2 regions of the Plantactinospora sp. WMMC1484 genome follow, and region 2 is predicted to be linked to the other one. Evidence: riboswitches for the same ligand, from Rfam matches in the RefSeq annotation. Region 2 holds a riboswitch; the other holds the start of a gene.
What was found. Region 2 has a riboswitch for cobalamin ahead of ACN28C_RS33595 (FecCD family ABC transporter permease). Riboswitches for the same ligand answer to the same signal wherever they lie in the genome.
Positions count from the first base shown of each region.

Region 1: another riboswitch for cobalamin. It lies ahead of ACN28C_RS32485 (ribonucleoside-diphosphate reductase subunit alpha); the one in region 2 lies ahead of ACN28C_RS33595 (FecCD family ABC transporter permease).

Region 1 covers NZ_CP186055.1:7,555,586-7,571,374, forward strand. The annotation lists gene ACN28C_RS32455 (serine hydrolase domain-containing protein) at 1-864, opposite strand, end outside; gene ACN28C_RS32460 (hypothetical protein) at 993-1,550, opposite strand; gene ACN28C_RS32465 (TetR/AcrR family transcriptional regulator) at 1,682-2,293, shown strand; gene ACN28C_RS32470 (glycine hydroxymethyltransferase) at 2,371-3,792, opposite strand; gene metE (5-methyltetrahydropteroyltriglutamate--homocysteine S-methyltransferase) at 3,845-6,082, opposite strand; gene ACN28C_RS32480 (ribonucleotide-diphosphate reductase subunit beta) at 6,145-7,209, opposite strand; gene ACN28C_RS32485 (ribonucleoside-diphosphate reductase subunit alpha) at 7,206-9,596, opposite strand; cobalamin riboswitch at 9,727-9,934, opposite strand; gene ACN28C_RS32490 (hypothetical protein) at 10,245-11,573, shown strand; gene ACN28C_RS32495 (FtsK/SpoIIIE domain-containing protein) at 11,573-15,789, shown strand, end outside.
Region 2 covers NZ_CP186055.1:7,840,666-7,856,454, forward strand. The annotation lists partial or broken gene ACN28C_RS33550 (superoxide dismutase) at 1-417, shown strand, start outside; gene ACN28C_RS33555 (superoxide dismutase) at 424-696, shown strand; gene ACN28C_RS33560 (hypothetical protein) at 914-2,152, shown strand; gene ACN28C_RS33565 (hypothetical protein) at 2,214-2,762, shown strand; gene ACN28C_RS33570 (class I SAM-dependent methyltransferase) at 2,819-3,514, opposite strand; gene ACN28C_RS33575 (ABC transporter ATP-binding protein) at 3,511-4,299, opposite strand; gene ACN28C_RS33580 (ABC transporter substrate-binding protein) at 4,296-5,279, opposite strand; gene ACN28C_RS33585 (FecCD family ABC transporter permease) at 5,304-6,389, opposite strand; gene ACN28C_RS33590 (class I SAM-dependent methyltransferase) at 6,727-7,488, shown strand; cobalamin riboswitch at 7,726-7,910, shown strand; gene ACN28C_RS33595 (FecCD family ABC transporter permease) at 7,955-8,989, shown strand; gene ACN28C_RS33600 (ABC transporter ATP-binding protein) at 8,986-9,819, shown strand; gene ACN28C_RS33605 (ABC transporter substrate-binding protein) at 9,816-10,892, shown strand; gene ACN28C_RS33610 (hypothetical protein) at 10,983-11,324, shown strand; tRNA gene ACN28C_RS33615 (tRNA-Ala) at 11,924-11,996, opposite strand; gene ACN28C_RS33620 (YqgE/AlgH family protein) at 12,092-12,646, opposite strand; gene ACN28C_RS33625 (S-methyl-5'-thioadenosine phosphorylase) at 12,987-13,790, shown strand; gene ACN28C_RS33630 (hypothetical protein) at 13,821-13,946, opposite strand; RNA gene ssrA (transfer-messenger RNA) at 14,114-14,489, opposite strand; gene smpB (SsrA-binding protein SmpB) at 14,697-15,173, opposite strand; gene ftsX (permease-like cell division protein FtsX) at 15,315-15,789, opposite strand, start outside.

The sequences.
Region 1 (15,789 bases), 290 kb from region 2:
CCAGGAGGTGCCCATCAGCCCCAGATCGGGCAGGCTCACCTCGCGCTGCCGCATCCGGGCCGGGGTGCCCGGCGCCAGCACAGGCGTGCCGTCGACGGACCGACCGTCCTCGAGGTGCATCCGGGCGAAGCCGAGCAGGTCGCGGGGGCGCATCGCCAGCATGGCACCGGCCGGCGCGTTGGACCGGGCGAGCGCCCAGACCGGCGCCGGGCGCGGGCCGGCGCCGGGCTCCGTCTCCAGGTGGCCGACCGCGACCCGGTGCAGGATCGCCTCGTACGGCCCGGTCGCCGCGTGGGTCAGGCCGAGCGGCTCGATCAGGTGGCGACGCAGGCAGTCGTCGTACGGGATTCCGCGCAGCACCTCGACGAGCCGGCCGAGCACGCAGTATCCGGCGTTGTTGTAGGAGAACTGCTCGCCGGGCGTGAAGAGCTGCGGCACGTCGTGCAGGGTGGCGACGTATTTGGCCAGGCAGTCGTCGCCGACACCGGTGTCGGTGAAGATGTCGCCCTCGAAGCCCGCCGTGTGGTTCAGCAGCTGGCGGGTCGTGATGTCCTCGCCGGCCGCCTCGTCGCCGATCCGGAACTCCGGCAGGTACGTCCGGACCGGCGCGTCGAGGTCGACCTTGCCCTCGTCGGCCAGTTGCAGCACGAGGGTGCTCGTCCAGAGCTTGGTGATGGAGCCGATCTGGAATAGCGAGTCTGGCGTCGCCTCGACCCCGGTGGCGGTGCTCAGCAGACCTGTGGCACCGTCGACGATCTGACCGTCGTGCAGGATCCCCCAGGCCGCGCCCGCTATCCGGTATTGGCGGAGCAGTTCCGGAACACGAGCCTCCAGGATGCCCTGGACCTCTGTGATCGTCGTCATATCGCGATCGTAGAAGCGGAGGCCAGCTCAGGTGTTTGTCGGTCCTGACGAAAAATTCATGGAGCGTTGGTCGGAGCGAACAACCAGGGCAACCGGATCGCCGCTCGGCGCCCTGCGTCGCGCGACCGTCAGTTCTTCTTCGCCGTCCGGCCGAGTCGCAGGGCCGAGATGAGGAAGAAGATGGCGCCGGGGATGGCGTAACCGATCGCGTTGGTCAGCGCCGGGTTGTCCGCGGAGGCAGTTGCGATGAACGACCCGCCGGCGAGCACGGAGATGCCACCGCTGATGATCATGGGCCACTGGCCACCCATCCTGCGTCGGGTGACGCCGACGATCAGCTGGATCAGCCCGGCCACGACCGCCCAGGCACCCCAGACGCGCAGGACCGCCGGGATGCCGGACGCGGCGGCGACGGCCACGCCGACGGCGGCGAGCAGGCTTACCGCGACGTTGGCGTACAGCAGGGTAGGCGACCCGGTGGTGCGCGACGCGCGGGCGTCGACGATGGCGGCGGCCACGTCGAAGAGCGGATAGATCACGAGCAGCGTGACGGCGAGCGGGCCGAGGTGCGTCGCGGTGGTGAACGCGAGGAGGGCCCAGGCGATGGCAAAACCGAAGCGGACGAAGTACAGCCGCCGCAGGGTGGCCGCCGTCGTCGAGACACCGGGGGTGGCAGTGGTGGTCATCGCGATCCTTTCGATGGTTACCGGAGCGCGATCCAGCGCCACGGCAAACAGTAGAACGAACGTTCTGTCTCTATGATGCCGACTCCACCTCGACCCGTCAAGACCGAACGTTCTGTCGCTAGCATGGGTTCATGGCCCCGAGCGACATTGAGACCCGGCCGTCCGAGAGCCGACCCTCCGAGGCACGACGACGGCTGCTCACCACCGCGACCGGGATCTTCTATGCGGAGGGGATCCACTCGGTCGGCGTCGACCGCATCATCGCCGAGGCCAAGGTGACCCGGGCCACGTTCTACCGCCACTTCCCCGGCAAGGAAGATCTCGTCCTCGCCTATCTACAGGCGGCCGACCAGGCCATCCGCGACCAGGTGGACGGGGCCATCGCCGCCGGCCTACCGGCGACGGACACCGTCCGGGCCGTCGCGGCGGGGATCGCCCGGAGCATCCGGTCCCCCGGCTTCCGCGGATGCGCCTTCCTGAACGCCGTGGCCGAGTATCCCGATTCCGACCACCCCGTACACGGAGCCGTCCTCGCCCATCGACAGTGGTTCCTCGACACGATCAGCGCCTTGATGGCGCGCATCGAGAAGACCGGGGCCGAGGCCGCCGCGCAACACTTCGTCATGCTTCGCGACGGCGCCATGGCGGCCGGTTGCCTCTTCGACCCCGTACTGATCTGCGAGACCTTCCTGCGCGGCGTCGACGGGCTCGTCGAGACTCACGCCGCACGGCAGCCATCCTGACCAGCCTGCTCCAGGGCTCGGCCGACGCCGTAGCAGCCGTCATCCGGCTGGTTGCCCATCTCCCGGTCGACAGGCGATCAGCCGAGGTCGACGCCGGGATAGAGCGGGAACGGCGCCAACAGCTCCGTGGCCTGCTTGCTCACCCGGTCCGCCAGGGCCGGGTCGAGCCGGTACTTCGCCTTGGAACCCTCCGCCGGGCCGGTGTTGCCCAGCACGGTGTGGATCAGGTCGGCGATCTGGTCCATCTCGACGACGCCGAGGCCGCGACTGGTCAGGGCCGGAGTACCGACCCGGATGCCGGAGGTGTACCAGGCGCCGTTCGGGTCCTGCGGGATGGCGTTGCGGTTGGTGACCACGCCGCTGTCCAGCAGTGCCTGCTCGGCCTGTCGGCCGGTGAGTCCGAACGGGTGCACGTCGATCAGCACCAGGTGGTTGTCGGTGCCGCCGCTGACCAGCCGGACGCCGCGCCGCAGCAGCCCGTCGGCGAGGGCCTGGCTGTTGGCGACGATCTGCTGGGCGTACGTGGCGAACTCCGGCCGGCGGGCCTCGGCAAAGGCGATCGCCTTGGCCGCCATGACGTGGCTGAGCGGGCCGCCGAGCACCATCGGGCAGCCGCGGTCGACCTGGTCGGCCAGCTCCGGCTGGGCCAGGACCGCGCCGCCGCGCGGGCCGCGCAGGCTCTTGTGCGTGGTGGTGGTGACGATGTGGGCGTGTGCGACCGGGTCGAAGTCACCGGTGAAGACCCTGCCGGCGACCAGGCCGGCGAAGTGGGCCATGTCAACCATGAAGGTCGCGCCGACCTCGTCGGCGATCTCCCGCATCGCCGCGAAGTTCACCTTCCGGGGGTACGCCGAGTAGCCGCCCACGATCACCAGCGGCCTGAACTCGCGGGCGGCCTCCCGCAGCGCCGTGTAGTCGATCTGGCCGGTGGTTGGGTCGACGCCGTAGCTGCGCTGGTCGAACATCTTGCCGGAGATGTTGGGCCGGAACCCGTGGGTGAGGTGCCCGCCGGCGTCGAGCGACATGCCGAGCATCCGCTGGTTGCCGAACGCCGCCCGCAGCTCGGCCCACTCGGCCTCGGAGAGGTCGTTGACCTGCCGCTTGTCGAACTTCCTCAGGTGCGGCACCTCGACCCGGTCGGCGAGGACCGCCCAGTAGGCGACCAGGTTGGCGTCGATGCCGGAGTGTGGCTGGACGTAGGCGTACGGTGCACCGAAGAGCGCCCTGGCGTGCTCGACGGCGACCGCCTCGACGGTGTCGACGTTCTGGCAGCCGGCGTAGAAGCGCCGGCCGACGGTGCCCTCGGCGTACTTGTCGGAGAGCCAGTTGCCCATCGCCAGCAGCACGGCCGGCGAGGCGTAGTTCTCGCTGGCGATCAGTTTCAGCGACTCGCGCTGGTCGGCCAGCTCCTTGACGATCGCGTCGGCGATGCGCGGCTCGACGGCGCGGACCGCCTCGATCGCGGAACGGAAGGCGGTCGATTCGACGTTCAATGTCACTCCCGGATCGGGCCGGGCGGGCGCTGCGGGAAGCCCGCCCGGCATGGGTTCGTCAGTTTGCGCGGATCTCGGCGGCGGCGGCGACCAGGTGCCGCAGCGACGCCTCGACCTCACGGTAGCCGCGGGTCTTCAGGCCGCAGTCGGGGTTGACCCAGAGCCGCTGGGCCGGGACGGCGGCGACCGCCCGCCGCAGCGCCTCGACCACCTCGTCGTGCGACGGTACCCGCGGCGAGTGGATGTCCCACACCCCGGGGCCGACGCCCCGGCGGTAGCCGATCGCGGCGAGGTCGTCGAGAACCTCCATCTTCGACCGGGACGCCTCGATGCTGGTCACGTCGGCGTCGAGGGCGTCGATCGCGGTGATCACCTCGCCGAACTCGCTGTAGCAGAGGTGGGTGTGGATCTGGGTGTCGTCGGCGACGCCGCCGGTGGCCAGCCGGAACGCGCCGACCGCCCAGTCCAGGTACGCCTGCTGGTCGGCCCGGCGCAGCGGCAGGGTCTCGCGCAGGGCCGGCTCGTCGACCTGGATGACCCGGATCCCGGCGGCCTCGAGGTCGCGGCACTCGTCGCGCAGCGCGAGCGCGACCTGGTCGGCGGTGTCCGCCAGCGGCTGGTCGGTGCGGACGAACGACCAGGCCAGGATGGTGACCGGACCGGTGAGCATCCCCTTGACCGGCTTGCTGGTCAGCGACTGCGCATAGCTGGACCAGTCGACCGTCATCGGCGCCCTGCGGGCCACGTCGCCGTAGATGATCGGCGGACGGACGCAGCGGGAGCCGTAGGACTGCACCCAACCGTGCCCGGTGGCGGCGAACCCGTCGAGCTGTTCGCCGAAGTACTGCACCATGTCGTTGCGTTCCGGTTCGCCGTGCACGAGCACGTCCAGGCCAAGCCGTTCCTGGAGCCGGATGACGTGTTCGACCTCGGTGCGCATCCGCTGGACGTAGCCGGCGTCGTCGAGCCGGCCGGCCCGGTGCTCGGCGCGGGCCCTGCGCAGCTCGGTGGTCTGCGGAAACGACCCGATCGTGGTGGTCGGCAGTTCCGGCAGCCCCAGCCGCCGCTGCTGGGCGGCGGCCCGGTCCGGGTAGTCGCCGCGCTGCCGGTCCGCCGGGTCGAGCGCGCCGAGCCGGGTCCGGACGTCGTCGTGCCGCCAGGCCGCCGGGACGGGCGGCAGCGGCTCGGGCAGGTGGGCGGTCCCGTCGCGCAGCGCCCGCCCGAGCAGGACGACCTCGTCCACCTTCTGCCGGGCGAACGCGAGCCGGGCGTACAGGTCCGGGTCGAGCCGGGTCTCGACGGAGAGGTCGACCGGGACGTGCAGCAGCGAGCAGGAGGTGGCGACCGCGACGTGGTCGGCGAGCGCGCTGACCGTCGCCCCGGTCGCGACGGCGGCACGCAGGTCGGTACGCCAGATGTTGTGGCCGTCGACCAGGCCGGCGACGATGGTCCTGCCGCGTAGCGGGCCGGCGGCGGCGAGCCGTTCGAGGTTGCCCGGCCCGGCGACCAGGTCCAGGCCGACCGCCTCGACCGGGGTGTCCAGCAGAGCCGGCAGGGCGTCGCCGAGCTCCCCGAAATAGGTGGCCACGAAGATCCGCGGCCGCCGTTCGAGCGCGCCGAGCCGGGTGTAGGCGCCGCGCAGCGCGTCGATCTCGGCCGGGCTGCGGTCGGCGACGTAGCCGGGCTCGTCGAGCTGCACCCACGCCACGCCCGCCTCGGCCAGCGCGGTGAGGATCCCGGCGTACGCCTCGACCAGGTCGTCGAGCCGGGCGAACGGGTCGGCGCCCTTGGCCAGCAGCAGGAACGTCGCCGGCCCGACCAGCACCGGCCGGGTGGTGACCCCCAGGTCACGGGCCTCGGCGAACTCGCGCAGCGCCTTCGCCGGGTTGGCGGTGAAGACGGTGTCCGGACCGATCTCCGGCACCAGGTAGTGGTAGTTGGTGGCGAACCACTTGGTCAGCTCCAGCGCCGGCTCGGCGTCGACGCCGCGCGCCATCGCGAAGTAGGTGTCCAGCTCGGAGAGGCCGAGCCGGGCGAACCGGGCGGGGATCGCGCCGACCGCGACGGCGGTGTCGAGCACGTGGTCGTAGTAGGAGAAGGTGTTCGACGGGATGGCGTCGAGACGGGCGTTGGCCAGGGTCCGCCAGACCTCGGCCCGTAGCCCGGCGGCGGTCCTCTCCAGCGCCTCCGCGTCGAGGCTGCCGGCCCAGTACGCCTCGACGGCCTTCTTCAGCTCGCGGTTGGCGCCGATGCGCGGGTAGCCGAGCACGGTGCTCTGGCCGAATGCGGTACTCATCACACAGGGTCCTTCCCTCGGGTCCGGCGGTCGGATCGGCACCAGGCCGCCCGGCGTACGAATCAGAAATCGTCGTCGAAGCTGACCGAGCCGGTCACCCCGACCTGATAGGCCGACACCCGCCGCTCGAAGAAGTTCGACAGTTCCTGCACGTCCTGTAGCTCCATGAACGCGAACGGGTTACGGCTGCCGTACACCGGCTCGATGCCGAGCATGGCCAGCCGCCGGTCGGCGACGTACTGGAGGTATTCGCGCATGTCGGCCAGCGACATGCCGGAGACCCCCTGTTCGAGCAGGTCGGCGGCGAACTGGACCTCGCATTCCACCGCCTCGGCCAGCATGTCCCTGACCTGCTGCTCCATCTCGGCGTCGAAGAGGTCCGGCTCTTCGGCGCGTACGGCGTCGACCACGTCGAAGGCGAACGCCATGTGCATGGACTCGTCCCGGAACACCCAGTTGGTGCCCGAGGCGAGGCCGTGCAGCACCCCCCGGGAGCGCAGGAAGTACACGTACGCGAAGGCGCCGTAGAAGAAGAGTCCCTCGATGCAGGCGGCGAAGCAGATCAGGTTGAGCAGGAACGCCCGCCGGTCGTCGCGGGTCTTCAGCTCCCGCAGTTCGAAGACCGAGTCGATCCACCTGAAGCAGAACTCTGCCTTCCGGGCGATCGACGGGATGTTCTCCACCGCCGCGAACGCCTCGAACCGTTCCTTCTCGTCCGGAACGTAGGTGTCCAGCAGGTTCAGGTAGAACTGGACGTGCACCGCCTCCTCGAAGAGCTGCCGGGAGAGATAGAGGCGGCCCTCCGGGGAGTTGACGTGCTGATAGAGGTTGAGCACCAGGTTGTTGGCGACGATCGTGTCGCCGGTGGCGAAGAACGCCACCAGCCGGGACACCAGGTGCTGCTCCGCCGGGGAGAGCCGGGCCAGGTCGGCGAGGTCGGAGTGCAGGTCGACCTCCTCGACGGTCCAGGTGTTCTTGATCGCGTCCTTGAACCGGTCGAAGAACTGCGGATAGCGCATCGGCCGCAGGGTCAGGTCCATGCCCGGGTCGAGCAGCAGGTGCCGCCCACCGATGCCGGTGACGGTGCCGCTGCTGGGGCTGGTGCTGGTTTCGGAAGTGGTGGTCACTGGCAGGCCTCGCAGCTTTCGGGGTTTTCCAGGGAGCAGGCCAGCGCCTCGTCGTCGCTCACCGCGACGATCGGCTGCGTCACGGGGGCGACCGCGACGGTGGCCTGCTGGATCCGGGTCGCGGGACGCGACCGCAGGTAGTAGGTGGTCTTCAGCCCGGACTTCCAGGCGTACAGGTACATCGAGGAGAGCTTGCCGAGGGTCGGCGCGCTCATGAACAGGTTCAGCGACTGCGACTGGTCGATGTACGGGGCACGGGCGGCGGCCAGGTCGACCAGGGCCCGCTGCGGCAGCTCCCACGCGGTGCGGAACAGCTCCCGTACGTCGGCGGGGAGGTCGGCGATGCCCTGTACGGAGCCCTCGGCCCGCTTGATCTGCTCGCGGATCGCGGCGGTCCACAGCCCTCGTGACTTCAGCTCCCGCACCAGGTAGGTGTTGATCTGGAGGAACTCGCCGGACATGGTCTCGCGCTTGAAGAGGTTGGAGACCTGCGGCTCGATGCACTCGTAGCAGCCGGCGATCGAGGCGATCGTCGCGGTCGGCGCGATCGCCACGAGCAACGAGTTGCGCAGGCCGTGCGCGGCGATCGTCGACCGCAGCGCCGCCCACCGCTGCACCTGGGCGGGTTCGGCGCCCCAGAGGTCCGGGTGCAGTTCGCCACGGGCGGCGCGGGTCTCGGGGTACGCCGGATGCGGGCCGAACCGCTCGGCCAGCCCGGCCGAGGTCTCCAGCGCGGTCAGGAAGATCTCCTCCTGCACCCGGGTCGACAGCTCCCGGGCCGGTGCGGAGTCGAAGGGCAGGCGAAGCGTGAAGAACGCGTCCTGCAACCCCATCAACCCGAGCCCGACCGGCCGCCACCGGGGGTTCGACGCCGCCGCCTGCTCCGCCGGGTAGTAGTTGATGTCGATCACCCGGTCGAGGAACACCACCGCGGTGCGAACCGTGGCCCGCAGCCGCTCCCAGTCCACGCCGTCGGCGGTGACGTGCGCGCCCAGGTTGATCGACCCCAGGTTGCAGACGGCGGTCTCGGCGTCGCTGTTCACCTCCAGGATCTCGGTGCAGAGGTTGGAGAGATGGATCGTGTTGCCCGGGGAGCCGGTCTGGTTGGAGAGCCGGTTCGACGCGTCCTTGAACGTCATCCATCCGTTGCCGGTCTGCGCCAGCGTGCGCATCATCCGCCCGTACAGGTCCCGGGCCTTCACCGTCCGGACGGCCTTCTTCTCCGCCGCCCGGTACGCCTCGTCGAACGCCTCGCCGAAGAGGTCGGGCAGCTCCGGCGCGTCGGACGGGTCGATCAGCGACCAGTCGCCGTCCGCCTCGACCCGGCGCATGAACTCGTCCGGGATCCAGTTCGCCAGGTTGAGATTGTGGGTGCGCCGGGCGTCCTCGCCGGTGTTGTCCCGCAGCTCCAGAAACTCCTCGACGTCCGGGTGCCACGGCTCCAGATAGACGCAGGCCGCTCCCTTGCGCCGGCCGCCCTGGTTCACCGCCGCCACCCCGGCGTCGAGGGTCTTCAGGAACGGCACGATCCCGTTCGACCGCCCGTTGGTGCCCCGGATCAACGCGCCGCGACCACGGACCCGGGACCAGGAGATGCCGATCCCGCCGGAGAACTTCGACAGCTTCGCGACCTGGTGGTAGCGCTCGTAGATCGAGTCGAGCTCGTCCCGGGGCGAGTCGACCAGGAAACACGACGACATCTGGGTGTGCCGGGTGCCCGAGTTGAACAGCGTCGGCGAACTCGGCAGGTACGCCAGGCTGGACATGAGACGGTAGAGGTCGATCGCCTCGCCGGGCGTCTGCGACAGCCCGCAGGCGACCCGCAGCAGCCAGTACTGCGGCGTCTCCACCACCAGCCGCGACTCCGGATGCCGCAACAGATACCTGTCCGCGACCGTACGCAGGCCGAAGTACTCGAACCGACGATCACCGTCCAGGTCGACGGCGTCGTCGAGCTTGCGGGCGTTGCGGGCCACGAACGCGGCCGTCCCGTCCCCGATCAGCCCCAGCCCGTGGGCGTACCGGATGGACTGGCTGAAGCTCGCCACCCCCTGCCCGCGCACCTCCTTGTCCACGTACGCGGCCAGCAGCCGGGCGGCGAGCTTCGAGTACTGCGGCTCCTCGCCGATCAGCTCGGCCGCCGTCTGGATCGACAACTTGTCCAGCTCTGCCGTGGTCGCCCCGTCGTAGAGACCGCTGATCGTCTTTGTCGCCACCCGGAGCGGATCCACCTCGCCCAGGTCGGCGACCCACCGCTCCACCGCCCTGACGATCTTGTTGACGTCCACCGGCTCGGTGTCGCCGTTGCGCTTGCGGACCTGCATCACCTGCCGGCGCTGCTCCGGCACCGCCCGGTCCGGCACAACCTCTTCGCGCGTCGCGGTCATGTCCCCCTCCTCACGCCTGTCCAAGAGGTCGTCGGCGCGCGGGAGGACGCCACCGGGCACCTTCGGCACAGCTGCCGACGGTCCGGCTGATGGCGTCGGCCGTCCCGCGCGGCCTTCGACCGCCGCACACGTCGCGTGCGGCGCGCTGGCAGGTCTTCGGACTCGCGGGCGTCGTACTCGTGCCTACTGGCCGTCGCTTCCCGGACCCGAGGGTCCAGTGCTTCGTTGACGGCGGTCGTTCCCACTCACCGCTGCGGGGCAGTCCCGGATTCGCACCGGGTTCCCTCTTGCCTCGGCTACCGAGCATCGGTAGTCGAACCAGCTGCGAGCAGCACCATATATGGGCGCGACCGAACGAGGAAACACCAGATGCTGTGTCGGGCGTGTCGCGGTGGAAGATCACATCGGCCAGGTGGGCCGAGGTCACGGTGGAGCGGGTGCCGGGGGCGCCCCTCGACACCGGCGGATCGTCACCAAGAGTTCATCGGCTGGATATGGTCACGGGTCCGCCCTCTGGGCGCGCAGCCTGAACTGCGGATCTGACGCTCCCGGTTGGATCTCGGCCACCAGGACGGCCGTCCACCCACAGTTAACATCAGGACACGACCGTGCCGCCCCTGGCGCGCTACGGGTGAGGGAGGAGCACGGTTGAACGCGCCGTCCTTCAGCGGCCTCGGCCGCTTCCTGGACACCAACCGGCAGACGCTGCTGGCCGTACTCACGGTCCTGGAAGTGCTGATCCTGCTGGTGGTCCTGCTGCGGTGGTTCGACCGCCGATACGGCCTGCGGGGCACCGGACGGCGCATCCGGCGCGGCGTCGTCGGCGCGGCGCGGGACCTGGTGGCGCCGATCGTCGGCTTCGTCCGCCTCCGGCGCGGCATGCGGGTGGTCAACGACTGCTTCGCCGGCTCGGGGCCGGTGCCGGCGGCCCGAGCCGGGATCGTGTCGGCGCGATCGGCACTGGCCGACCGGGACGACTTCTGGCCGTACCTGGTGCTGTTGGGCCCGGGAGAACTCGGCGTGCGGCTCGCCGGTGCGGGGCCGGACGTGCCGCTACCGGCGGCGGAATCCTCGTGGCAGGTCACCACGGCGCGCAGCTGGCGGGCCCGCGCGCCGCTGCCACCGGTCCACGGGCCCGCGACCGGCGACCCGCTGCCGATCGCCGTGGGCGTCCGGGCCAACACGCTGGTCCTGCTGGATCTCGCCCGCTGCCCCGGCATCGTGTCGGTGCACGGTGCCCCGACACCGGCGGAGCGACTGGTGTCCGCGCTGGTCGTCCAGCTGTCGGCCCTGACCGACGGGCACGGCGTGCAGCGCCTGGTCATCGCGGCGGAACCCGGCGACGGTCTGGCGGCGGCCGGCACCGACCGGATGCCGATCGCCGAGGCCCTGACGACTCTCGCGCGGCCGCCTCTCGCCCGGCGCTCGGCGGAGCCGGCCGGACGTACCGTCCTGGTCTGCCGGCGGCCCGATCCGCCGGCGGCAGCGCAGCTCGCCACCCTGGTCGCCGACGATCCTGGGCTGCTGGTCCTGGTCGCCGGTTACCTGCCCGGATCACGCTGGCGGCTGCGGGTCGACCTGGCCGGGCGGGTGATCGCACCGGAACTGCGCATCGACGCGGACTCCGCGCCGCTGGCCCGGTGCCTGCGGCCCGCCCGGCGGTCCGCGCGCACGACCGCACCGGCACCGGCCTGGGCCGAGGAGAACTCTCCGGGATCCGTAGCCCCCGGCGCGGCCTCCTCCTTCCCGGCGGAACCAGCGGGACCGGCAGGACCGGCAGGACCGGCAGGACCGGCGATCCCGCCCGACGCCCGTCCGGTCGTCGCGGCGTCGCCCGCCGTGCCGGCCGCGCCACCACCGCCCGGCACACCGGCTCCGCCCGGCACCAACGACGACCTGATCGAGCAGACGCACGAGCAGCGACGGCCGATGGTCCACTCCGGCGTCGAGCCCGCCGGACGTGGCGGAGACCGCTGATGCGCCTGTTGTTGACCGTCGTCTCCGCCGACGCCGACCGGGACGTCGCGCTGGACCTCGGGGTGCGGACGCCGGTCGGTGCGGTCACCGAGCAGGACGGCGCAGCCGGCGAGTGGTATCTGGACGGGGCCCGGCTGGATCCGACCTGGACGGTGAGCCGGGCCGGGCTGGTCGCCGGGGTCCGGCTCGGTGACGGCGGGCCGGCGCCGGCCGGTGGGGTACGTGACCTGCCGGGCGACCTCCGGACCCACTGGCTGGAGGTGCACGGCGTCGGCGGCCCCGGCGCCGGACGGATCTGGCCGGTCGGCCTGGGCTGTCACGACATCGGCTCGGCGCCGGGCTCCGCGATCGACCCGGGCGGCAGCGGGGTGCCCGCGCACGCCGCGCGGCTCAGCGTCGACGACCAGGGTCGCGCCTGGCTGGCCACCGCTGGTCCGGAGGTACGCCTGGCGGCGCCGCAACCCCCGGCCCAGACCGAGCAGGAGGGTCCGCCCGGACACCCGGACCACTCGGAGCGGTCGCGGCCGGCGGGGCCCGCGGCCGGGCAGGGACGGGACGGGACGGAGGACGAGGCGGAGGACGGGACCGACACCTGGGCGCCACGGCACGACGGTGCCCGCCGTTGGCCGCCCGGGGTGGACCTGGCGGTGGGTGAGAGCCTGCTGCGGCTGGTGCCGCGCCCGGCGCCGGACGCCGCGGTGACACCGGCCGTGGACGTACCGGTGCTGGACTTCAACCGGCCGCCCCGGATCGTGCCACCGCTGCTCTTCGCCCGGCGCCGGCTGCCCACCCCGCCGGTCAAACCGACCCGCCGACCGATCCCGCTGCTGATGATCCTCGCCCCGATGGTGCTGGGCCTGGCCTTCGTCTTCCTCTTCCGCTCGTACTTCTTCCTGCTGATCATGGTGCTCAGCCCGGTGCTGGCACTGTCGAACTGGTACACCGACCGGCGCAGCGGCCGCAAGCGGTACCGGAAGGATCTCGCCGAGTACCTCCGTAAACGGGCCCGGATGCTCCGGGAGCTGACGGCGGCGGTCGCCGAGGAACGGCTGGCCCGGTGCGAGGCGTCCCCCGACCCGGCCACCGTCCTGCACACCGCCGTCGGTCCCGGGCGGCGGCTGTGGGAGCGGCGCCGCCGCGACCCCGACCACCTGGTGCTGCGGGTCGGCACGATGGACCAGCCGTCGCTCATCGACGTGGAGGACCCGGCCCGCAGCGACCCGGACCGGCACCTGCGCTGGACCGTGCCGGACGCGCCGGTCACCGTGGACCTGGTCGACCGCCAGGTGGTCGGCCTGGCCGGCGAGGCGGAGACCACGTACGCGACGGCACGCTGGCTCGTCCTCCAGGCCGCCGCCCTGCACAGCCCGCGCGACCTGCAGATCCGCGTGCTGACGGAGCCGAGCGGGGAGGAGCGGTGGAGCTGGGTGCGGTGGCTGCCGCACGCCCGGCCGCCCGAGGACGGTGTCCCGGCCGGGCGGCCCTACACGCTTGTCGGCAACGACCCGGAGACGGTGGCGAACCGGATCGGTGAACTGGTCTCGTTGGTCACCGCCCGGACCAGGGCCCGGGGGTCGCAGCTCGGCCAGGTCATGTTCAGCGAACCCGACGTGCTGCTCGTCGTCGACGGGGCACGCCGGCTGCGCGACGTCTCCGGCATGGTGCAGGTGCTCACCGAAGGGCCGGCGGTGCGGGTCTTCGCGATCTGTATCGACGCCGAGGAGCGGCTGCTGCCGGAGGAGTGCACCGCGGTGCTGCGGGCCGACGCGGACGGGCTGACCGTACGGCAGACCGGCGTGCCCGAGGCCACCGGAGTACGACCGGACCTCGTCACCCCGCGGTGGTGTGACCGGGTGGCCCGGGCCATGGCCCCACTGCGGGACGTCACCCCGGACGAGACCGCCGGACTGCCCGATCGCAGCCGGCTGCTGGACCTGTTGGCGGCCGACCCGCCGGACGGTGCCGAACTGGCCGAGCGCTGGTCCCGGCAACCCGCGTCCACCAGCTTCGTGATCGGCAGCGGCTTCGACGGAACGGTCACCCTCGACCTGGTCCGGGACGGGCCGCACGCGTTGATCGCCGGCACCACCGGCGCCGGCAAGTCCGAGCTGCTGCAGACGATGGTGGTCTCGCTGGCCACGGTGAACCGCCCGGACGAGTTGACCTTCGTGCTCGTCGACTACAAGGGCGGCAGCGCGTTCCACAGTTGCGTACGCCTGCCGCACACCCTCGGCATGGTCACCGACCTGGACAGTGCGCTCGTGGTCCGGGCGCTGGAGTCGCTCGGCGCGGAGCTGCGCCGCCGTGAGGAGATCCTGGCCGAGGTCGCCGCCAAGGACCTCGTCCAGTACCGGGTGATGCGTGGCCGCGACCCCTCGCTGCCGGCGGTGCCCCGGCTGGTGCTGGTCATCGACGAGTTCGCCACCCTCGCCCGGGAGGTGCCGGACTTCATCCCCGGCCTGGTCAGCATCGCCCAGCGGGGTCGGTCGCTCGGCATCCACCTGATCCTGGCCACCCAGCGTCCCGGCGGCGTGGTGACCACCGACATCCGGGCCAACACCAACCTGCGGATCGCGTTGCGGGTCACCGACCCGATGGAAAGCTCCGACGTGATCGACGTACCGGATGCCGCGATGATCCCGGTGGCCACCCCCGGCCGGGCGCTCGCCCGGCTCGCCCACCGCTCCACCGTGCCCTTCCAGACCGGGTACGTCGGCGCGGTGTACCAGGGTGCCGACTCCGAGCCGCCCGAGTCGCGGCCGACCGCCCCGGTGAACGCCACGGAACTGCCCTGGTCCCGGCTGGGCCGGGCGTTGCCGCCGCCTGTGGAGCCGACACACGCCGGCACCGCACCGGACGAGTTGGCCGCCACCGACCTGGACGTGCTGGTGGACGCGATCGACGCCGCCGCCCGCGAAACCGGCTGTGAGCGGCAGCGGAGCCCCTGGCTGCCACCGCTGCCGCCGGTGGTGCTGCTGGACGACCTCACCCCGCCGGAGTCCCGGGCCGGTCCCGGTCTGCCGCCGGTGCCGTACGCGCTCGCCGACCTGCCCGAGCAGCAGAGCCAGCCGGTGTTGACCTGTGACCTCGGCACGCTCGGACATCTCTACGTGCTGGGCGCCTCCCGGACCGGCCGGTCACAGCTGCTGCGTACGCTGGCCGCGTCACTCGCCCGGTCGCTCTCCTGCGCCGACGTGCACCTGTACGCCGTCGACGCGGCCGGCGGGTCGATGGTGGTGCTGTCGGAGCTTCCGCACTGCGGCGCGGTCGTCCCCCGGGCCGACCTGGAACGCCTGGAACGCCTGGTCGGCCGGCTCCAGGGCGAGCTGGCCCGCCGACACGACCTGCTGGCCCGGCACTCCTGCGCCGGCCTCGACGAGCTGCGGGCGGCGCTGCCGCCGGCGGAGCGTCCGGCGCATCTGATGCTGCTGGTGGACGGCTGGGATTCGCTGGCCGCCGTCCTGGGCGACCACGACGGCGGCCGGCTGCTGGACCAGTTCCTCGGCCTGCTGCGGGAGGGGCCGGCCGCCGGGCTGCACCTGGTGATGTCCTCCGAGCGGTCGCTGTTGACCGGGCGGGTGGCCAACCTGAACGATCACCGAATCATGCTGCGGATGACCGACCGGACCGACTACTCGGCGATCGGCGTCAACCACCGTCGGGTGCCGGAGGTGGTGCCGCCCGGACGCGGCTGGCGCTCGGCGGACCAGGCGGAGATCCAGGTCGCCCTCCTCGCCCCGGATCCGTCCGGCCCGGCGCAGGTCGAGGCGATCCGTCGGATCGCGGCCCGGGCCACCGCCCGGGACAGCGGCGTGCCGGCGCAACGCCGGCCGTTCCCGGTGGCCGGGCTACCCACGGCGGTCACCTTCGCCGAGGCGTTCGCCCAGGTCCCGGAGGAGCACCGGCGTCCACTGCGCGCGCTGCTCGGGATCGGCGGTGACGCCGCGGGACCGGTCTACGTGGACTTCACCGGTAAGCAGGCGACCTTCCTGGTCGCCGGGCCGCCGGGCTCGGGGCGGAGCAACACCCTGGCCACGCTGGCGGTCTCGCTGCTGGCCGGCGGCACCGCACTGGTGATCCTGACGCCCCGGGAATCGGTGTTGCGCCGGTTGACGGTGCACGCCCGGGTGCGGGCGGTCGAGGGGGCGACCCCGGATCCGGCGCGGGTGACCGCCGCCATGGAGGAGCTGGGCGGTCCGTTGGTGGTGCTGGTCGA
Region 2 (15,789 bases):
GCGTTCAACCTCTCCGGCCACGTACTCCACTCGATCTTCTGGAACAACCTCTCCCCCGACGGCGGCGACCGCCCCGACGGCGACCTCGCCGCCACCATCGACGAACACTTCGGCTCCTTCGACGCCTTCAGCAAGCAGCTCTCCGCCGCCACCAAGAGCGTCCAGGGCTCCGGCTGGGGAGTCCTCGCGTGGGAACCGCTCAGCCGCCGGCTGATCGTCGAGCAGGTCTACGACCACCACGGCAACGTCGGGCAGGGCTCCACCCCGATCCTCGTCTTCGACGCCTGGGAACACGCCTACTACCTGCAATACCGCAACGTCCGCCCCGACTACGTCGACCGACTCTGGAATCTGGTCAACTGGACCGACGTCACCGCCCGGTTCGACGCGGCCCGGGCCAGCCAGCCGAAGATCTGACCACCGGTGGGCCACCCCGATCCGGTCCACGTCGCCGAGACGGTGCAACGCGCCGCCGGAGTCATCGCCGCACGCCGACGCGGCGACCTCGACGGCGCCGAAGCCCTCCTCGCCACCTTCCCCACCGAACAGGCGAAAACCCTGGGTTTCTTCCTCCTCGCCGACCTCGCTCTCGGCCTGCTACAGGCGCAGTCGGGGCAGTCGATGGACGACCTTGTCCGGGAACTGTCCCTGCACCTCGCCACCGCCGCGGACCAGCCACCGTCGGGGGGCCGGTAGCGGCGGTCGAGCGCGGCCCACCGTCGCACGGGCCGGAAGGGGGTTCCCTTCCGGCCCATCGGCCAGGATCCGGATGCCCGGCGGTAACGGCTAGGAGCGCCGCCGGCCGTGACGTGGCCGGGTACGGCGGGCTACGGTTGCAGCGCGTCGAGGCGTCGTTCGGGCCCCAGCCGGGAGGTGGCCTATGCGGTCCGGGGCATCTGGTGTCGTCGCGATCATGGGATCCGGTGAGACCAGCCCGACGATGGTGAGCGTCCACCGTCGACTCGTCGACCTGATCGGCCGGCCTGATCCCCGGGCCGTGCTGGTGGACACGCCGTACGGTTTCCAGCAGAACGCGGCCGAGATATCCGCCAAGGCCCGGTCGTACTTCCTCACCAGTGTCGGCCTGCGGGTCACCGTGCCCGCCGGCCTGCACGGTGGCGGTGACGACGACACCGACCGGGCGCTGGCGGCGTTGACCGCCGCCGACTGGATTTTCTCCGGTCCAGGCAGCCCGACCTACGCACTGGCGTGTTGGCGGGCCAACCGGGCGGCACACGTCCTGCGCGACCGGTTCACCCGGCCACACGGTGTGGTCGTGTTCGCCTCCGCCGCCGCGGCCACGATGGGCCGGTTCACGGTGCCGGTCTACGAGATCTACAAGGTCGGCGCAGCGCCGCACTGGCTCGACGGGCTCGACCTGTTCGGCCACCTCGACCTGCCGGTGGCGGTCATCCCGCACTACGACAACACCGAGGGCGGCACCCACGACACCCGGTACGCCTACCTCGGAGAACCGCGCCTGCGCGTCCTCGAACAGCAGCTACCCGCCGACGCCGCCGTCCTCGGTGTCGACGAGCACACCGCCGTGCTGCTCGACCTCGGCGCCGCCGAGGTGGAGGTGGTCGGCCGCGGCGGAATGACCGTGCGCCGCGACGGGCGCAGCCAGGTCTTCCCGGCCGGCGCGACCTTGACCCTGACCGACCTGCGCGACCTGGTCCACGGCCGGTCCCGGATTCCCCGGCCCCGGACAACGGGCCAGACGCCGCGAGCACCGGCCCAGCCGGCGCCGGCCACGCTGACCGAGACGGCCGCACGTTGCACGGCGAGGTTCGACGACGGCCTGCGGCGCGGCGACGCCGAGGCGATGGTCAGCGCCGTCCTCGACCTGGAGACGGCGGTACACACCTGGGCGGCCGACACCGAGGAGGACGACGGCACCACGCAGGCCCGCACCGTGCTGCGTACCCTCGTCGTCCGGCTCGGCCAGGCAGCCACGACCGGACTACAGAATCCCGACGAGCGGCTCCGCCCGCTGGTGGAGCCACTCGTCGCGCTACGCGAGCGGTTACGGCAGCGCAACGACTACGGCGCCGCCGACGGCATCCGGGAATCCCTCGCCGTCGGAGGCGTCCAGCTCGACGACACGCCCGACGGTCCACGCTGGGCCCTGCGGGCCGTACCGATCGAATGACCGACACCGGACACCCGCGAACGTTACTGCCAACTTTTCGCAGTTGCATATGCTGCGCATCGTGGCATACGGAACGACGGCACGTCCCGACCTGACCGACCCGCCGGCCGCACCGGCGGTGCCGGTCGAGGTCGAGACCATCCTGCTCAGCGCCGTCCGGGACGGACTGCGGTTCCGGGTACGCGCCGGAGCGCTGACCGAGGGCGAACACCCGGACGCCGTGGCCCGGAACCTCGCCGGCCTGTCCCACCGAGACCCGCACGCCCTGCTCCACTCGACATCGTGGCGCTCCCAGGACACCGGAATCGTCCTCACCTACGCAGCGCTGCCCGACCCGGACCCGGAGACCGGGCGGTCGACCCCCGTCCACTCCGAGGCGATCGCCGGCCAGGACGACCCGCTCGCGCCGGCGTCGGTCACGGTCCGGCCGGTCGATGTCGCGGTGCACGCCTGCCGGCACCTGTCCTTCCTGCGCCACACCGACCCGCTGGTGGCCGGCCTGGCAGCCGACCTGCCGGACCTGTGGCGGCACATCGACCGGTTCAGCCCCGCCGTCGCCGGACTGCTGACCCCGCCGACGTCACGACAACATCCATCAGCCACCCGCTGACCCCAGGCCCGAATACGACCACCACCGGCAAGCGGCAGAGGGCTGGTATCGCGGCCTTACCGCTGGCCGGTGATGAGGAACTGCATCTGAAGGTCGTGGTTCGGGGCCACCCCGAAGCGCCGGTCGAGTTCGTAGATCGACGTCAGGGGCGTGACGGTGACCTCCCGCAGACCCGCTTTCTCCAGGACCGCGACGGTCTGGTCGATGGACGTGGCGGTGGCCAGGGGCAGCACGGCTTGGACCTGGGTGTCGTAGTGGGCGCTCATGTTCTCCGGGGCGTTGTCGAGGCCGTGGGGGAACCAGGTGCTGTCGACCACCGCGACCGTGCCGCCCCGGCGCAGCAGGCGGACCCAGTTCGCCACGGCGACCTCCGGTTCCCGGAGGGTCCACATCAGGTACCGGCTGGTCACCGCGTCGAAGCTGGCAGCCGGGAAGTCCGGGTGGACGGCGTCGCCGTGCCGGATGACCGGCCCGTTCGCGATGGCGGCGGCGTGCTCGCGGGCGCGCTCCAGCATCCCGTCCGCGAGGTCGATTCCGGTGACCCGGTGACCGAGGCCGGCCAGGACGGTGGCGGCCTGACCGGTGCCGGTGCCGACGTCGAGCACGTCGAGCGGGGCCGGCGGCAGGGCCTGCTCCCAGATCGCCGACCAGGCCTGCTGGTCGGCGGCGAAACGGTCGGGGCGCTGCTGGTACTCGTCGTAGCTCGGCGCACGGCCGGCCCAGTAGGCGTTGATGCGGTCCTGCGCACTCATGCAGCAGCGCTCCTTTCCTCGGCGGCCCGCTCGACGGGCTGGAACAGCAGGTGGATGGCGCCCTCCAGGTCCAGGCGCCGGATCCCGATGCCGTAGACGGGTTCGAGGAGCGCAGGGTCCAGCACCTCGTCGGTGGTGCCGGCGGCGACGACCCCACCGTTGCCGAGCAGCACCAGGTCGTCGCAGTACCGGGCGGCGAGGTTGAGGTCGTGCAGCACGACGACGCAGCAGGTGTCCAGGGTGCGAATCAGGTGAAGGATCTCGTGCTGGTAACGGATGTCGAGGTGGTTGGTCGGCTCGTCGAGCAGCAGGTGGGTGGCCTGCTGGGCAAGGGCGCGGGCGATCAGCACCCGCTGACGCTCGCCGCCGGAAAGTTGGACGAACGCCCGCGGCCCGAGGTGGGCGGCACCGACCCGGCTCAGGCAGCGGGCCGCGATCTCGCGGTCGGCCGTACCCGTGCGCTGGAACGTCGACAGGTGCGGGCCCCGGCCCAGCAGCACCAGCTCCGCCACGGTCAGCGCTGTTTCGCCACCGCTTTCCTGGACGACGACGGCCAGCCGGCGTGCGGCTTCCCGCGACGGCAGAGCGGTCAAATCGTCACCGTCGACCACGACCTGTCCGGTACTGCTGAGCAGGGCGCCGTAGAGCAGCCGCAGCAGGGTCGTCTTGCCGCTGCCGTTCGGGCCGATCAGCCCGAGGACACGGCCCGGGTTCGCGGTCACGCTGACCCCGTCGATGACCGGGTTGGCGCCGTAGTGCCAGGTGACCCCGGTCGCCCGGATCACGGATTCGCCTTGAAACGCCGCACGATCCGCTCCAGACCGTCGATCGACAGCGGGGTCGGCGGCTCGGTGAAGTTGAACAGCTGGGTCATCACGTTGCCGGTGCGGACGGCGTTGAGGTTCTGCGCGCCGGGCAGGCCGGTCAGCCCCTGCTCGACGGCCGTGGGGTCGCCGTCGCCGTACAGCAGGATCAGCACGTCGGGGTTGCGGCCGAGCAACTCCTCGACGGTGACCTCGAAGACCCGTTCCTTGACGTCACCGAAGACGTTACGCAGGCCCGCCGCCTCCAACTGGGGATGGGCCATGCTGGCCGTGCCATAGGCGTACGTAACCCCGCCACCGACCGTCGGATACAGCACCGCCGCGGTCCGCCCGGACGACGTACCCACCTCTGCCTGGACTTTGGCCATCCGCTCCTGCAGAGCGGTCACCGCGGCGGTGGCTTCCGCGTCGCGGCCGAACACCTTGCCGTAGCTCCGCATCTGGGCATAGATGTCGTCGAAGGTCGGCACCGCCTTACTGTCAGGACACATCGCGGGCTCCTCCAACAGGGGGATGTTCACCGCGGAGAGGGTGTCGCGGGACAGGTTGTCGACCTCACCGAGCACCAGGTCCGGCTGTTGGCTGATCACCACCTCCTTGGAGATTTGCAGGTGGCCGCTGGTGTCGGTCTTGTCGGTCAGCAGTGGGATCCGGTCCAGCTCGGCGATGGTCGCGGCGTCGTAGTACTCCTTCGGGTACTGACCGGCCCGCGCGGTGACCCGGTCCATGACGCCGAGCGAGTGCAGGTACGGCACGGCCGCGCTCTTGAGCAGGACCACCCGCTGCGGCGCGGCGTCGAAGGTGACCTGCGCACCGCAGTTGGTGACGGTGAGCGGGTACCCGCCGCCCGCCGCCGTCGGTTCGTCACCACCACCGCACCCGGCGACGAGCATCAGGGTGGCGGACGCGGCGACGGCGACAGCCAGACGGATCGTCTTCATCATTCTCCTCGACGGATCGGGGGCTCAGGCGCCGGTGGCGTGCAGACGACGAATCAGGATGACCAGGAACGGCGCACCGAGCAGGGAGGTGATGATCCCGATCGGGATCTCCTGCGGGGCCAGTAGGACCCGGGCAAGCACATCGGCCCAGACCAGCAGGATGGCGCCGAGCAGCGCGGCGACAGGTACCACCCGCACGTGCGGGGCGCCGACGAGGCGTCGGGCCAGGTGCGGGACGACGAGCCCGATGAATCCGATACTGCCGGCGGCGGAGACCAGCACGCCGACGCTGAGCGAGACCGCCACGAGCAACCGCATCCGGAACCTGTCCGGCGAGACACCCAGAGTCTGCGCGGTCTCGTCACCGATGGCCAGTACGTCGAGCCGCCGTCCGGCGACGGTCAGGTAGAGGATCGTGCCACCCAGCACGACCGCGGCCACCAGAAGCAGGGCGTCCCACCGCGCCAGCCCGAGCGACCCGAGAAGCCAGAACATCACCGACCGGGCGCCCTCGGCCGACCCGGACGCGAAGATCAGGAAGCTGGTGGTGGCGTACAGGGCGTAGCCGACCGCGACCCCGGAGAGCAGCAGCCGAATCGAGGTAATCCGACCACCGCTGCGAGCGATCAGGAAGACCAGCAACGACGCCGCCAGCGCGCCGACGAAGGCGCTCGATGGCAACGCGTACTCCCCGAAGCCGGCACCGGCCCCGAACAGGATCGCCGCGGCGGCACCGCTGGAGGCCCCGGAGTTGATACCCAACAGGTACGGGTCGGCCAGCACGTTGCGCACCATGGCCTGCAACGCCACTCCGCACACCGCCAGCCCGGCGCCCACGAGCATGCCGAGCAGCACCCGGGGCAGCCGTACCTGCCAGACGATCGCCTCCTGCGGCAGGGTCCAGGACACCTCGCCGGGCACGCCCACGAGCTGATGGCCGATGATCCGGGCCACGGTCACCCGGGCGATCCCGATCGCGCCGGACCCGACCGCGACCACCCCGGTCAGGACCAGCCCGACCACCAGCGCAATCAGCCAGAGCCCGGTCCGGCGTCGCTGAGCCACGACCCCGAGCAGGTCCTGCTCACCCTTCAACAGGGCGGTGGCCATCGCCGCACCCCCAGATGCCTTCATATGGTTCTTGCCACAATATTGCAGAAGCTAACATCAAGATCAGAGGCGGTGGAAGACGACCGAGTCGGTGTTCACTCCCACCACGCCGGGACGACGCCCGTCAGAAGGAAGAGCTACACACTCCCCGCGCTGACGACGGACCGGGGTGCGCGTGGCGGTTGAGGCGCTCGTACTACGCACGGCGCGAGTTGACCCCGAGAAATATCGGCCTTCGATGCGACGGCGCGTCCGCCGACGGCGGACGCGCCGTCGCCAGCCTCAACACGTTGATGCCGTCTAGACGGCCGCCAGCGACGTAACTACCGTCTGCGGCATGGATCCTTACGTAGTCGCCGCACCCTCGGCCTGGCAGGAGAGCTGGGACCGGCAACAGGAGGCGTACCTGCCGGACCGGGAACAGCGCATCGCCGCGATGCTCGATGCCGTGGCCGCCGTCACCGGTCGACGCCCGCCACGGCTACTCGACCTCGCTGGCGGCACCGGCACCATCACCCTGCGCGCCCTGGCCCGGTTCCCCGATGCCGAGGTCACCCTCATCGACCAAGACCCCGTCCTGCTCGCCATCGCGGGTCCGTCGCTGGATGGCCGCGCGGCCATCGTCACGTCTGATCTCAACAAGCCGGACTGGGCGGCCGCGATGCCACGCGACCACTTCGACGCGGTACTCACCGCCACCGCCCTGCACTGGCTGAGCCCGAACCGGCTGACCGTCCTGTACGGCGAAATCCGCGAGCTGCTGCGCCCGGGAGGAATGTTCGTCAACGCCGACCACATGCCCGACGACGGGCTGCCAACGCTGACGAAACAGTTGTCCGCCGACGCCGAGGCCCGTCGCCAGGCCCGCTACACCGCCGGCGCGGTGCTGTCCTGGCGAGCCTGGTGGAACCACGTCGCCGCCGATCCCACCCTGGCGCCGCTGGTCGAACGCCGCGAGCGGATCTACCCCGACGGGCACGCCGCCGAGTGGACCCCTCCGGCTTCCTGGCATCTGCGTGCCCTCCGTGACGCCGGGTACACCGAAGCCGGACTCATCTGGCGCGGCGGCGCGGACGCCGCCGTCGCCGGCATCCGCTGACTTCGGCGATCGTCCTGGCCGCACCTCGCGGCTGGCGGCCGGTCGCGGGGATGCATGCAGCGGTGCCGCAGGCTGCCCGTGCGTCAGCACCTTGCGCCAGAGCCTCGTCACCCGCAGCCGCCGAGTTCCCGGCGATCGCCGGGAAGCTCGCCCACGTCGTGGCCCTCAATGCAGACCAAGTGGTCGACGTCACCGAGGATGGGATCCTCGGCGGCTGAATCCGTCTGGTGCTGCGTGTAGTGTCCCGGTCGAGTCGACCGCATCCTTCAGGGATGCCAGGGAACTCCGGTGAGATTCCGGGACTGGCGCGCAGCGGTGAGGGCGACGGCGGCACGATCTCGCCACTGGGGAGCGCTTCTCTGGGAAGGCTGTGCCGCCGGTTGACCCCGAGTCCGAAGACCTGTCGGCTCACATGCTCGTCGGTGGACTCTCGCGATCGGGGTCTCCAGACCCGAGAGGCCTCATCATGTCCCGGCGCCGGCTGCCGTTCTGGCCGCTGCTTTTCGTGCTGGCCGTCGTGTCGGTGCTCAGCGTGATCGCCTCGCTGGCCTTCGGTTCCGAGCGCGTCCCGCTCGCCGAGGTCGTCGCGGCGGTCACGGATCGTTTCGCTGGCGAGCCGGCCGGCCGCTGGGACGTCATCATCTGGGAACTGCGCCTGCCCCGCGCGCTGCTGGCGCTGGTCGTGGGCGCGGGCCTGGCGATCGCCGGTGCCGGCATGCAGACCCTGGTACGTAACTCACTGGCCGACCCCTACCTGCTGGGCATCAGCTCGGGCGCGTCGGTGGGCGCCACCGCGGCCCTCACCACCGGCGCGCTCGCGGGGCTCGGTCTCTACGCAGTCTCGATCGGAGCACTGCTGGGCGCGATGGGATCCGCGCTGCTGATCTGGCTGATCGCCACCGCGCAGGGCGGCCTGACCCCGATCCGGCTCGTGCTCTCCGGCGTCGTCCTGTCCTCCGGGTTGTCGGCGATCGCCTCGCTGCTGGTCTTTCTCAGCGACGACGAGCGCGCGGCCAACTCGGTGATGTTCTGGATGCTGGGTAGCGTCGGCGGCGCCACCTGGGAGAAGCTCTGGATACCCGCCGCGTCCGTCGTCGTCCTCGCGGCCGGCTTGCTGGCCGTGCATCGCTGGCTGGACGCGCTGGCAGCCGGGCCGGAGACGGCCGCGGCTCTCGGGATCAACGTGACCGCGCTGCGTACGGCGCTGTTCGTGACCCTGTCCGTGGTCGTCGGTGTGCTGGTGGCGGTCAGCGGAGGAGTGGGATTCGTCGGGCTCCTCGTTCCGCACGCGGCCCGGCTGGTCGTGGGCGCCCGGCACCGGGTCGTCCTGCCGGTCGCGGCGGTGGCGGGTGCGGTGTTCCTCGTCTGGGTCGACGTGCTGGCCCGGGTGGCGGTGCGTCCGCAGGAGATACCCCTGGGCGTGGTGACCGGCGTGCTCGGGGCGCCCCTGTTCCTGCTGCTCATGGGCCGAGGCGCGTACCGGTTCGGTGGTGACCGATGACCCCCGCCCTGCGCCTGCACGACGTCTCCGCCCGGCTGGGCGGCCGCACCGTGCTGCGTGGCGTCGACCTCGACGTCGCCGACGGCACACGGCTCGGCATCGTCGGGGTGAACGGCGCCGGGAAGACGACGCTGCTGCGGGTGCTGGCCGGAGTGCTGCACCCCAGCTCCGGAACCGCGCTGATCGCCGACGGCGCGGGCGGGCTGGTCGATCTGCGGCGGCTCCCGAACCGGGAGCGCGCCCGGCGGCTTGCCTATGTGCCCCAGGAAGACGTGACGACCTCCGAGCTACGGGTCGGTGAGATGGTCGCCCTCGGCCGCGTGCCGCAGACCCGTCCCTGGGCCCGCGGTGGCCGGGCCGAACACGACCTCGTGCGCGGCGCCCTCGACGCCGTCGGACTGGCCGACCGGATCGACACCGTCGCCGACCAGCTGTCCGGCGGCGAGCGGCGCCGGGCCACCCTGGCCCGCGGCCTGGCCCAGCAGTGCCCGGTGATGCTGCTCGACGAGCCGACCAACCACCTCGACGTCGCCTGGCAGCTCGACCTCCTGGAGGTCTTCGCCACACGCGCCCGGACCCTGGTGGCCACCGTGCACGACCTCGATCTCGCCCTGCGCTTCTTCGACCGACTCGCCCTTGTCGGCTGGCGCGAGGGCGCCGACCGGACGTCGGAGCCGGCGGGCATCGTCGCCGTCGGCCCGCCCGCCGAGGTGCTCGGCGCCCACCACGTCGAGACGCACTTCGGCGTCGGCTCCGTTCAGGTGCCCCATCCCAACCGCCCGCAGCACCACCTGCTCATCCACCCCCGAGAGGACCCCGCACCGGCATGACCGTCTTTCCGCCCGGCCGTACCCGTCTCACCGCTCTTGTGCTCGGCCTGTCCACCCTCACCGCGTGCGCCTCCGGCGATGCCGGATCGAGCGCGACCCCCGGCGCCATCACCGTCCAGAACTGTGGGCAGGACGTGAGTGTCGACAGGCCCGTCACCCGGCTGTACGCGTACGACGGCGGCATCATCTCGATCGTGCTGTCCGTCGGCGCACGCGACCAACTGATCGCCGTCACCGGCATGGACCAGGACCGGGACGTACTAGAGCTCGCCTATCCCGAGGCCCGGATCGATCAGCTGAAACAGGTCGGGGACGAGTACCCCACCTTGGAGAACGTCCTGGCGGTCAAGCCGGAGATGATGTTCGCCGGCTACGGGTACGGGTTCAGCGAGTCCCGCAACCTGATGCCCGAAGACCTGACGACCCACGGCATCAAGACCTACCTGCTCAGCGAGACATGCAAGCAGGACAACGGCGCTCGCGGCACGATGGACGCGTGGACGGCGCTCACCACCGACCTGCGCAACGTCGGTACGCTGACCAACCACCGCGAGACCGCGGACGCCGTCGTCGCCGACATCGAAAAGCGGCGGGCAACACTGGCGGCGGCCCCCACGAGTGGCGAGAAGCCGACGGCGTTCCTCTTCGACTCCGGGACCGACGCCGTCTTCACCTCCGGATCGTACGGCGGCCCGCAGGCCATCTTCGACGCCGCGGGGGTCACCAACGCCACCGCCGATGTGAAGGACACCTGGACCGAGGTGGGCTGGGAACGGCTCGCCGCATCGAACCCGGACGTCATCTTCTTCGTCGACTACCCGGGACAGTCTTACCAGCAGAAGATCGACACCCTGAAGGCCAACCCGGCATCCCGCAACCTCAAGGCGGTCAAGGATGGACGGTTCGTCAACCTGCCGTACGCCATGTGGGTCTCCGGCCCTCTCAACATCGACGCGGCCGAGTGGGTACGCGAAGCGGTGGAGCATTTTGGCGTGGCCCCGAAGTCATCGGTCTCGCCGACGCTCGACATCCGGCAGCTCAGCAAGCTGCCCGGCAACGACTGGCTCAAGTGACCGCCCGCAGCTTGATCGCGGCGCGGAGAATGCGCGAATCCGCACCGGCTACCGTGGTGGTCCGTCTTGAGCGGTGACGTGGGCTGCACCGTGACCGTGTGCCGGGACTGCTGCTGCGGCAGCCGGGCCAAGCATCCGCAGGTCGACCATGATGCCCAGCTCGACCGGGTCCGAGCGGCCCTGGGCCGGGACCATCAGATACGCACCAGCGACTGCCTGGACGTCTGCGCCCAGTCCAACGTCTTCGTGGTCAACCCGGCGCCGGCCGCCCGGCGGGCCGGCGCCCGCCCGGTGTGGTTCGGCCTGGTCCTCGACGACGCGGTGCTCACCGACCTGATCGAGTGGATCCGGGCAGGTGGGCCCGGAAAGGCCGACCTGCCGGCTGTCCTCGAGTTGTCGGTCATCGCCGCTCCGCGTGCGTCGGCTCCCTGAGCTGGACCGGCGTGATCGGCGGCGACGCCGCCGACCCCTGCCGGACTTTCGCTGGCGCCGCCGCTGCGGTCACCCGGTACAGCGGCCGTCGGTGCCGACGGTCACGGCCGAGGTGGAGCGCCGCCGGCTGGCCGATCATGACCGGATGTTCGCCTCGACGTCGAGGCGGTTGCGTGATGGCTACCAAGACGAGCCGCAACGTCTCCTCCGAGATCGCGTTCCTCACCCGGGGCGAGAGCACCGGGCGCAGGAGATCAAACGCAGACGGCGCTGTCGGCGGCTGCTGGGCCCGATCATCCGCCGGAGGACTTCCCTCGCGCCGACAGGTCGAACAGGTGAACCGGCGACCGATCCGTACGTAGCGACACGGGCCGGCACCGCCGTACTACACGGTTCTGCGCCCCACATTCCCGCCCAGACATCCCGGACATCCCGAGGAGCAGCAATAGTCCCTGGTCAGAGGCAACTTTTTCGGACGTTTCAACACCGGTCGCCGCAGCGTAGTGTGGGGCGCTGTGTGACCACGGACGTGACCACAAGATCACAAAAAATCGGCACCAGTCGATGACTGATGCCGATTGACCTGCACAAACACAAGGTGGAGCCGAGGGGACTCGAACCCCTGACCCCCACACTGCCAGTGTGGTGCGCTACCAGCTGCGCCACGGCCCCTTGCTCTACCGCCTGCCCGGTCTCCCGGGCACCCGCGCAATAGTACACACCCTCTCGACCCCGGTCATCCGAGGGGCCGCCCGTGCCGCGCAGGGTCAGTTGAGCAGTACGTCCGGCGGGAAGTGCGCGACCGCCGCCATGATCCCGCCCTGCCGGCGCAGCACCATCGGCCAGAGGTCGTCCGGGCGCTCCATGAACGCGTCGCCGGGGAGCGCGTCCAGGACGAACCAGGACCCCCGGGCGACCTCCTCCTCGACCTGGCCGGGGGACCAGCCCGAGTAGCCGGCGAAGACCCGGATCCCGGTGACGGCGTCGCGGAGCCGGTCCGGGTCGACCGAGAGATCGACTGTGCCGACCGCGCCGGTGACCTGGTGGATGCCCTTCACCCGCTGGGTCGGGGTACGCATCCGGGCGAGGCAGATCGCCGACTCGGGCTGCACCGGGCCGCCCTCGAAGAGTACGGCCGGGTCCCTGGCCAGGCCGCCCCAGGCGCCGAGCACCTCGGAGACCGGCACCTCGGTGGCCCGGTTGAGCACCACTCCGAGCGCACCGCCCGCCTCATGGGCCACGAGCAGCACCACGGTCCGGTCGAAGTTCGGGTCCTTGAGCGCAGGGGTCGCGACCAGCAACTGCCCGGTCATCGACTCCATCGATCGTCCCCCGATCGCCTGCCCTTCGCCGAACACGCCAGCACCCACTACTCGGCCGGCCCGAGGACCAGAGACCGCTCCCCGGGGCGCTGCCGTGTCTCGTCGTCGGTCGTCACGGCCCGGCACGTCATCGGCCTGACCGGATCGACAGGATCGATGGTGATCCTGCGCGTAGTAAACGCCATGCCACGCACCATAGCTTGCGGCACTGGCGCTGGTTAAGGTCTGTAGGGCTAGTCCACAGAGCGCTTTGCCGACAAACCGGCAAGCCGGCCGACGTTTCGGCGACCCGGCGAAGCTCTGGCGAGACGGCCGGGACAGAAACTGGAGAGGCAGGGGCATGGCAGTGCAGGCGGAACTCGCGGTCATCGGTGGATCCGGGCTCTACGCACTGCTGGAAGATGCCTCCGAGCATCGGATCGACACCCCGTACGGACCACCGTCCGACCCGGTGACGATCGCGCAGGTGGCCGGGCGTGCGGTCGCCTTCCTGCCCCGACACGGTCGGGACCACCGGTTTCCGCCGCACCTGATCCCGTACCGGGCGAATCTGTGGGCGTTGCGGTCGCTCGGCGTACGCCAGATCCTCGCCCCCTGTGCGGTCGGCGGGCTGCGCCCGGAACTCGGACCCGGGACGTTCGTGGTTCCGGACCAGCTCATCGACCGGACCAGTGGTCGGGCGCAGACCTACTACGACAGGGGCGCGGTGCACGTCTCCTTCGCCGACCCGTACTGTCCGCGTGGCCGGGGCGCGGTGCTCTCCTCCACTGCCGCGCACGGGATCGAGGCACACGACGGGGGCACGATGGTCGTCGTGGAGGGGCCGAGGTTCTCCACCCGGGCCGAGTCGCGGTGGTTCTCCGCGATCGGCGGCTCGATCATCAACATGACCGGCCATCCGGAGGCGGTGCTCGCCCGCGAGCTGGCGCTCTGCTACACCGCGGTCGCGCTCGTCACCGACCTCGACGCCGGTGTGGAGGGTGGGCACGCGGTGACCCAGGAGGAGGTCTTCCGGGTCTTCGGCGAGAACACCGCGCGACTGCGCGAGGTGCTGCTCGACGCGGTCGGCCGGCTCTCCGCCGACCGGGACTGCCCGTGCCCGCACAGCCTCGACGGCATCAAGCTGCCGATCGACCTGCCCTGAACGCGCGGCGGTCGGCCGGGGGCCGCGCGGTCAGGTCTCGCCGCCGATGTCCGGTTGGTACGCCTCGTAGACCAGATCCGCGCCGCGCTGCCGGTGCCGGAACAGTTCCCTGAGCAGGTCGGTGGCCGAGATCGTCTCTTCCAGGACACGGATCACGTGCGCCAGGACGGCCGCTGACAGCCGGCGGTCGACAACCCGGCGACCCCGGCAGGCTCGCCCGCGACGTGCGGCACGCCAGCTTCCCGCTGCCGCGGGGCGGGTCGACGGCAGGCCGGAAAGCGGCTGCGCCCCGGTCCGAGTGGACCGGGGCGCAGCCGTCGGTGTCGTGGAGGTGCCGGGAATCGAACCCGGGTCCTTCGCCGCCTTGCCAGGGCTTCTCCGAGCGCAGCTCGCTGTGCCTCTACTCGGCCCCTCCGATCACGCGAGCGAGTCGGTGTGACGGGCCCAGTCGCTGATTAATCTCGCCGCACGGACCCCGCGACCGGGTCCGGTTGGCCAGCCTCCTAGCTGATGCCGGCTAGCTGGGTCGAAGGCACTCCCAGGCCGACAGACTTGCTACCCGCCTCAGGCGGCGAGAGCGAAGTCAGCGCGATTCTGCTTGGCGCTTATTGGTTTCCGACGAACGATTCTCGAGACGACGTCGGCTTCCTCGGCTCGCTTCCCCTGCCGCAACGTACGAAGTCGAAACCAGTCACCCCCTGGGATGCTCCCTGGCCCGGAGCCCGGACCGTGGAAGTCTTCGGCCACCGCCTCTCGGTGGCCACCCCAAGCCTAACGCCTCAGCCCGCCGAGTTCATTCCGGATACCTCCCGCCACACCGGCTGTGGACGACGACTCTGCCGGCACCGCGCTGACCGGGTGGTAGCCCGGATCCGCTCGTCACCGCCGCAACTCTCGTCACACCGGTCACGACATCCCCTTGCCGCGCCGGCCGGCGACCCGGGCGATCTCCCGGTCCGCGTCCCGCTTGGCCAGGTCCTGCCGTTTGTCGTACGACTTCTTGCCCTTGGCCAGGCCGATCTCGACCTTGGCCCAGCCGTCCGAGAAGTAGACCGAGAGCGGCACCAGGGTCAGCCCGCTCTCCTTCAGCTTGCCGATCAGCCGGCTGATCTCCTGGCGGTTCAGCAGCAGCTTGCGGGTGCGCCGGGGCTCGTGGTTGGTCCAGGTCCCCTGGGCGTACTCGGGGATGTGCATGCCGTGCAGGTAGATCTCGCCGTCCCGCTCCTGGGCGAAGGCATCGACCAGGGAGGCCCGGCCGGCGCGCAGGGACTTGACCTCGGTGCCGGTCAGCGCCATGCCGGCCTCGTAGGTGTCGAGGATGGCGTAGTCGTGCCGCGCCTTGCGGTTGGAGGCGACGACCTTCCGCCCCTTCTCCCGTGGCATCGACGCCACACCCCTTTCCTCGTACTGCCACACGTGCCGTGGACAACCGCGCAATGCTACCTCGCGGCACAGGGCCCCCGGCTCGCGCTTTCGCGCCTGCCAGGGGCCCTGCGGTGGATCGGGGAGACGGGGAGGGGAGAGCTAGACCCTCAGGTAGAACCGGAGCGTCACCCAGGCGGTGATCGCACTGACCAGACCGCCGACCCCGGCCATGAACGGGAACATCAGCAGTACCGTGCTCCACTCGATCGGGGTGAGCAGGTCGGTGAGGTCCCGCAGCGACCCGTCGAGCAGGAAGATCTTGCCGAGGATCAGCGCACCGAACCCGATGATCGCGCCGAGCAGCCCGGCCACCACCGCCTCCAGCACGAACGGCGCCTGGATGAACCAGTTTGAGGCGCCGACCAGCTTCATCACCGCAACCTCGCGGCGCTTGCTGTAGGCGGCGACCTGAATCGTGTTCGCGACCAGCAGCAGCGCGGCGATCGCCATCACCGAGGCCGACACCAGTGCCATGTTCTGGATGGCGCCGAGGATGTTGAAGATCTGCTCCAGCAGGCGGCGCTGGTCGATGATGTCGTCGATCCCCTCGCGATCCTTGTAGGTGTCGAGGATC